Regions from separate parts of the Streptomyces sp. NPDC001153 genome, predicted to be linked through region 1. Evidence: riboswitches for the same ligand, from Rfam matches in the RefSeq annotation. Region 1 holds a riboswitch; the other holds the start of a gene.
The links. A riboswitch is a leader RNA that binds a small molecule or an ion and turns the genes downstream of it on or off. The one in region 1 is predicted to bind cobalamin.
Positions count from the first base shown of each region.

Region 2: it holds a riboswitch for cobalamin, as region 1 does, so the genes downstream of both, ACWDEN_RS18905 (cobalamin biosynthesis protein) here and ACWDEN_RS15435 (CbtB domain-containing protein) in region 1, are expected to answer to the same signal.

Region 1 covers NZ_JBSFJZ010000011.1:219,409-223,058, reverse strand. The annotation lists gene ACWDEN_RS15450 (BPL-N domain-containing protein) at 1-618, opposite strand, end outside; gene ACWDEN_RS15445 (histidine phosphatase family protein) at 757-1,338, shown strand; gene ACWDEN_RS15440 (CbtA family protein) at 1,398-2,150, opposite strand; gene ACWDEN_RS15435 (CbtB domain-containing protein) at 2,170-2,391, opposite strand; cobalamin riboswitch at 2,429-2,566, opposite strand; gene ACWDEN_RS15430 (hypothetical protein) at 2,640-3,002, opposite strand; gene ACWDEN_RS15425 (alpha/beta hydrolase) at 3,327-3,650, shown strand, end outside.
Region 2 covers NZ_JBSFJZ010000015.1:63,838-67,487, forward strand. The annotation lists gene ACWDEN_RS18890 (lysozyme) at 1-98, shown strand, start outside; gene ACWDEN_RS18895 (anion permease) at 242-1,492, shown strand; gene ACWDEN_RS18900 (hypothetical protein) at 1,527-1,754, shown strand; cobalamin riboswitch at 1,897-2,038, shown strand; gene ACWDEN_RS18905 (cobalamin biosynthesis protein) at 2,143-3,108, shown strand; gene ACWDEN_RS18910 (cobyric acid synthase) at 3,105-3,650, shown strand, end outside.

The DNA of each region.
Region 1 (3,650 bases):
CCTGGCGAGTACGGACACGTCCGCACCGCCGGCCGGCACGAAGTACGGCCCGTCCTGGAAGTACATGTGACGCCGCTTGCCCTTCCAGGTCACCGGCACGAGCGTGTCCGTCGCGTCATGGACCGAGGCGCGCGGTGAGGTGATGTACTGGTCGGTGTCGCCGGGCAGCAGGCCGAACCCCGGGTCCCTGTCGGCCAGATAGCCGCCCATGCAGAATCCGAGGTAGCGGCCGCCGGCCCGCGTCCAGTCACGGATCGCCCCGGCGGCGCCCCTCAGCTTCGTCCAGGTGCCGCCGAGATCGTCGTTGCCGCCGGGCTGTGCGTAGACGTCGGCGTCCGCCAGACCGGCCGCGGTCAGGGGGACGTCCTCGTCGGGGCCGACGTAGGCGACCGTGAACGGACGCGGGGCCTTCTTCAGCACCGCGGCGACCGCCTCGGCGCATCCGTCGCAGGCCGCGGGCCCTCGGTAGACCAACGCCAGCAGCGGCTCGGCCGCCCGCGGGGAGGAACCCGTCCCGGCACAGGCGGCGGCCGTCCCGGTGAGCAGGGTCGCGGCCGCGGCGGGAAGGACCCGGCCGAGCAGCCGGCGCCGGTCGATGGAGGGAACGGGAGGTATCACGTGCCGCCGCCTGTTCTTCCGGAGGAACCGAGCCACCCCATGATCGCCAGTCCGTGCGGTGCGCCGCAAACCCCCGGCCGGCCCGGTCGTCGGCCGGGCCTTGTGTGCCGTGCGCGGATGCTGGTACCTCTGAACCACGTGACCAGCCGAGTCCTTCTCCTCTCCCCCGCCATGAGCGCGTCGCTGCGCCAGGCCCGCTTCGACGACGGCGGCTCGATCGACGGCAGCGGAGCGGCACGTGCCCGCTCGGCGGCCGGAACCCTGCCCTCCGCGGTCCGTGTCCTCACCTCCCCCGGCGTGCGCTGCCGGGAGACGGCCGCGGCGCTGGGCCTCGACGGCCTGCAGGTAGCGGAGTTGGCGGGTCTCGACGTGGGCCGCTGGCGCGGGCGCACCCTGGAGGAGGTGGGGGCCGCCGAGCCGGAGGCGGTGGGCCGCTGGCTCACCGACCCCGAGTGCGCACCGCACGGGGGTGAGTCCGTGCGGGATCTGTGCGGACGGGTCGCGCGCTGGCTGGCCGAGGCGCAGGAGTGGGAGGGCCGTACGGTCGCCGTCGTCGAGCCGGAGGTGGTGCGGGGGGCCGTCGTCCATGCGCTCGGCATGCCCGCGGCCGTCTTCTGGCGCCTCGACGTGCCGCCGCTGACCGTGACGGAGCTCAGCGGCCGGGCCGGGCGCTGGAATCTGCGGCTGGGGTGTCCGCTTGCCGCGGCGGAGGCCGATTAGGCGGAACGGCACAGGGCCCGGCGGGCGGTTCCGCCGGGCCCTGTGCCGTACGCGGGGAGTCAGTGCGCGGCGGGAACCGCTCGCCGGTTCGCGGCCGTAACCGGCTTGGGGTTCAGCAGCCGTTCGGCCAACTCGCCGAAGGCGAGGCCGAATCCGGCCCACAGAGCGGTCTGGATCGCCAGTGCCGAGAGCCGGAACCGCCACAGCAGGGTGGCGGGGAAGCCCTTGGGCACCTCGTTGACGGCGGGCAGGAACTGGTAGGCCAGGCCGATCACGACGGTGAACGCGATCACTGCGGCCACCGTGGCCCACCAGGTGCCCAGGCGCGGGGCGAGCCGCTTGCCCAGGATGGTGGCGGCGACCGCCAGCAGGACGCTGAGCAGCATCATCAGGAAGTACAGGGTGGTCCGCTTGCCGATGGTGTCGGGGTTGCCGACCGACGGCGGGTTGGCCGGGTACTTCAGGAACGGGACGACGTACACGGCGAGCAGCGCGCAACCCGACAGCAGCAGTGCCGTGGCGCGCGGGCCGAAGCGGCCCACGCGGCCGAGGGCGAAGCAGAAGGCGAGCGCGGCGATGCCGCCGAAGGCGACGCCGTAGACGAGGACACCGGTGGCGAGGCCGGCGGTCGACTGCAGGGAGCGGGAGACGACCTCCATCTCGTGCTCGTGGGAGTGAGCCTGCTCGAAGCTGATGGCCTTGTCGACGTTCGGCTCACCGAGCACGTAGGCCACGACCAGGGCGAGCACACCGGCCGCGAGACCGGCGAGCATGCCCCGGACGAGAAGGTTCCGTACGGTTGCGGAGTTCATGGGCGCGGTGTTCGTCGCGTCAGTGGCAGGGGAAGCCCAGCAGGTGGCGGGCGTCGTGCACCCACTCGTGGACGTCCGTGCCGTTGAACACGGAGGTGGCGCCCTGCTCGGCGCCGACGAAGTAGAGCAGGATCAGCATGAGGATGCCGAAGAAGACCGCCCAGGGAGCAATCGCCTTCAGCGGCAGCTGGGCGGGAACGACGGGGGTGGTGGCTGTCGGCTGGGCGACGGTCTGCGCCATGGCAGGACCCTCCTCTGGGAGTTCGCGTCCCATCTCGGTGGTGCACAGGACGACGACCACGGGTCTGACTCACGAGCCCCTGGGGGTCCCGCATACAGTGGCGCGACCGTGCCGGATTCCCACCGGCTTCCGTTTCGCCGTCATCGATATCGGATCGACCGTACCGCGTGACGCGCGCATGGCCAAGACCGCCTCTCTCCCAAGTGATCTTCCTCTCCCAGCTGGTGGGACGGTACGGGACCGGTGGGTCAGCGGGAATCCGTGCGGCGCCGCGGCGGGGTGAAGGCGTACAGGCCGAGGATGTCCGGTAGGGGGGCCACTCCGGGGCCGCCGGAGCGGACCCAGGTGACGATGTCCTCGGTCGCGTCGGGGTCGTTGACGAGCCCGAGCCACACCGGCCGCGCGCCGGCGGCCCGGCCCGCGGCGGACGGCTGTACGACGACGACGTTGGCCTGGTCGCACACATCGAGGCAGTCGGAGATGCGCACCGGCACCTCCGCCCGCAGACGCGCGGTCTGCGCCGCGTGATCGACCCCGGTCACCTTGGGACTGCCGCAGCAGCAGTCCCGGCACACGACGACCCGGCACGGTGCCGCGCCGCTCCCCGCCACGGCGTCGTCCGACGCCTCTTCCGCCGGCCTCTCGGGCACGCCGCGTCACTCCCCGCCGTCGCCTTGTGTCGCCGGTCATCATTCCACGGCGGAGAACACCCGGTTGCGGAGGGCGTGTTCGGCCGTGCACGTGGCGGGAAAAAGGGTTGGGCGGGTTGATCATCGATCTGTTAGCTTGCAGTTGACCGTGTACCAGCCGAGGAGGTGAGACCCATGAACGCTGCATTCGTGTGGGTGCTCCCCCTCGTCGTCACGGTCGGGCGATCGACGTAGGTGTCGCCGGGAGCGCCTCGACAACAAGGCACTCCCGAAAGGCAACACGCCATGAAATCTCTGCAGTTCATCTCCGAGTCTTCCGCCGACGGCGTGATCGAACGCGACTTCACCCTGGGCGAGGTCCCCGGTGTCCTCTGGTCGCCCGCATCCGGCGCGGACCGTGCGCCCCTGGTCCTGATGGGCCACGGCGGCGGCAACCACAAGAAGCATCCTGCGATGGCGGGTCGTGCACAGCTCCTGGTGAGCGGCTGCGGCTTCCACGTCGCCTGTATCGACGCGCCCGGTCACGGCGACCGGCCGCGCACGGCACACGACGAGCAGGAGATCGCCGAGCTGTTCCGGGCCAGGGCGGCGGGCGAGCCGGAAGGCCCG
Region 2 (3,650 bases), on a different contig from region 1:
CGTTCTGGCAGTTCGGCACCCGGGGCCGGCTGCCGGGTGACCAGAATCTCTTCAACGGCACCGCCGCCCGGCTGCGGACCTTCGCGCGCGGCCGGTAGCCATGGCGCGCCTGGGACGCGGGAGCCGGGCGGAACCTCGATCCCCCTCTCTGGACACCCCTACGCCTGCCTCAGTTCATCTTCCGTTCACCCAGGTTGCCTACGGTCGTCCAGCCAATGACCTCGAACGATTGCCTGGGTAAATGGAAAGCTTCTCGCTGATCCTCGCGATAGTGGTGGTAACCGCTCTCGCGTTCGATTTCACGAACGGTTTCCACGACACCGCCAACGCGATGGCCACCACCATCTCCACAGGCGCCATGAAGCCCAAGATCGCGGTGGCCATGTCCGCCACCCTGAACCTGGTGGGCGCCTTCCTCTCCGTGGAGGTCGCCAACACGATCTCCAAGGGTCTCGTCGACGAGAAGGGCATCCGTCCCGAGGTCATCTTCGCCGCCCTGGTCGGCGCGATCCTCTGGAACCTGGTGACCTGGCTGGTGGGCCTGCCCTCCAGCTCCTCGCACGCCCTGATGGGCGGTCTGATCGGCGCCACCGTCGCCTCCGCCGGCTTCGGCGCCGTGCACGGCGACGTCCTGGTCACCAAGGTGCTGCTCCCGGCGGTCGCCGCGCCGATCGTGGCGGGCGTCGCCTCGATGCTGGCCACCCGGTTCTCCTACGGCATCGGCGGCAAGGCCGACGGCGAGGCCACCCGCAAGGGCTACCGCGCCGGCCAGATCGCCTCCGCCGGCCTGGTCTCCCTCGCCCACGGCACCAACGACGCCCAGAAGACGATGGGCATCATCACCCTCGCCCTGATCGCGGGCGGCGCCATCGCCCCGGGCTCGAACCCTCCCACCTGGGTCATCCTCTCCGCCGGCCTGGCCATCGCGCTCGGCACCTACATCGGCGGCTGGCGGATCATCCGCACCATGGGCAAGGGCCTGACCGACCTGGAGCCGCGCCAGGGCTTCGCCGCCCAGACCAGCGCCGCGACCGCCATCCTGGCCTCCTCCCACCTGGGCTTCTCCCTGTCCACCACGCACGTCGTCTCCGGCTCGGTGATGGGCGCCGGCCTCGGCCGCAAGGGCGGGGTGGTCCGCTGGTCCACCGCGACCCGCATGGCCGTCGCCTGGGTGCTCACCCTCCCGGCCGCCGCGCTGGTCGGCGGGGGCGCCGAGGCCGTCACCGATCTCGGTGACTGGGGCACCGCCGTCGTGGCCGTCTTCCTGGTCGCCGCGAGCGCCGCGATCTGGAAGATCTCCCGCCGTGAGGTCGTCGACCACACCAACGTCGTGACCGAGACCGAGGAGCTGGCCGGCGTGGTGACCGCCGCCATCGCCGCGGTGACCCCGCCCCCGGCGGGCCTGATCACCGAGGACCTGACGGCCACGATCGCCTCCCCGGCCGCCACCGAGCCCGCGCCCGAGGCCGCCCCGCCGGCCGCGACCGTCTGACCCCGGCCCCACCGGTAACCAAGGAAGCAACCCCATGAAGATCGACTGGTCGGCCCTCGGCTCCGTCTTCGGCGCCAGCCTCGTGTTCACCGTGGGCCTGGTGGCCCTGTTCACCCTCGGCATCAACGGTCTGGCCCGGCGCGAGAAGGCCGCGGCCCAGGGCGACTCCGCCGCCCTCGCCGTCACCGGCGCCTACGTCTGCTTCGCGGCCTGCGCGGCGGCGGTGGCGTACGGCATCTTCCTCATCGTGTCCAAGTCCTGACGGACCGCCACGAACCAGGCAGCACGAAGGCTCCCCTCCCAGCGTGACGGAGGGGAGCCTTCGCCGTACCCACAGGCCACGGGCGTCCCGCGATGTGGGGATCGGCACACTCTCCCCTCGCAGGTCAACGGCAAGTTGACGGCCGTTCCGGGCGCGTGGTGGACTGCCCAGGCCATGTACGGCGGCAAGAGAGGAAGCCGGTGCGAATCCGGCGCGGTCCCGCCACTGTCACCGGGGAAGAAACCCCGGGAGCCAGGAACTCTCACCGCCGAATCTCGTCGAACCAGGGCGCGGACACCCTGAGTGAGGACATCGATCGCCATGCCCGGCTGCCGAAGGACAAGGACCCGCACCAGGCCCGCTCCTGTACCCATGGCCGGCTGAGCCGATGGGTGCCGATCGCACTTTCGCGTACGGCGCCGCCGCCGGTCTTCTCGGTGACCTGCTCCTCGGCGATCCGCGCCGCGGGCATCCGGTCGCCGCGTTCGGACGTGCGGCCGCTGCCGTGGACCGCGCGTTGTGGCACGACCACCGCGGCTGGGGCGCCGTGCACACCGTCGTGTGCGCCGGTGGCGCCGTCGCACTCGGCACGCTGGCCGCACGCGCCGTACGCCCCTGCCCCGCCGCCTCCGTCGCGCTGACCGCCGCCGCCACCTGGGCGGTCGTCGGCGGTACGTCGCTCGCCCGGGAGGCCCGCGCCATCGGGCGCGCCCTGGAGTCCGGGGACGTCGAGGCGGCGCGGGCGCGGCTGCCGCATCTGTGCGGCCGGGACCCGCAGGCGCTGGACGCCGACGGGATCGCCCGGGCCGTGGTCGAGTCGGTCGCCGAGAACACCTCCGACGCCGTCGTGGGCGCCCTGGTGTGGGGGGCCGTGGGCGGGGTGCCCGGGCTGCTGGGCTTCCGGGCCGTCAACACCCTGGACGCGATGGTCGGTCACAGGTCCCCGCGTTACCGGCGCTTCGGCTGGGCCTCCGCCCGGCTCGACGACGTCGCGGGCTGGCCGGGGGCCCGGCTCACCGCCGTACTCGCCGCCGCGGCCGGATCCGACCCGCGGGGTGCCCTGCGCGCCTGGAAGGCCGACGCCCACCAGCACCCGAGCCCCAACGCGGGCCCCGTGGAGGCCTCTTTCGCGGGCGCCCTGGGCGTGCGCCTCGGCGGCACGCTCTCCTACGGCGGCCGCGTCGAGCACCGGCCCGTGCTCAACGGCGACACCGGCCGGGCCGTCCAGGTCACCGACATCGACCGGGCCGTACGGCTCTCCCGCCGCGTCGGCGTGCTCGCGCTCGGCACCACGGTCGCCGCGCGCCTCCTCGTCAATGGTGTCGTCAAGGGTCTGAAGGGACGTGGGAAGTGAACGGGGGACTCCTCGTCGCCGGCACCACCTCCGACGCCGGCAAGAGCGTCGTGACGGCCGGGATCTGCCGGTGGCTGGTGCGCCAGGGCGTGAAGGTGGCGCCGTTCAAGGCGCAGAACATGTCGCTCAACTCCTTCGTGACCCGCGAGGGCGCGGAGATCGGGCGGGCGCAGGCCATGCAGGCCCAGGCGTGCCGGATCGAGCCGACCGCGCTGATGAACCCGGTGCTGCTCAAGCCGGGCGGCGAACAGAGCAGCCAGGTGGTGCTGCTGGGCAGGCCCGTGGGCGAGCTGAGTGCCCGCGGCTATCACGGCGGACGGCAGCAGAAGCTCCTCGGCACGGTACTGGACTGCCTCGCCGAGTTGCGGGGCACGTATGACGCGGTGATCTGTGAGGGGGCGGGCAGCCCGGCCGAGATCAATCTGCGGCGCACCGACATCGTGAACATGGGGATCGCGCGGAACGCGCGGCTGCCCGTGCTCGTCGTCGGCGACATCGACCGCGGCGGCGTCTTCGCCTCCTTCTTCGGCACCGTCGCCCTG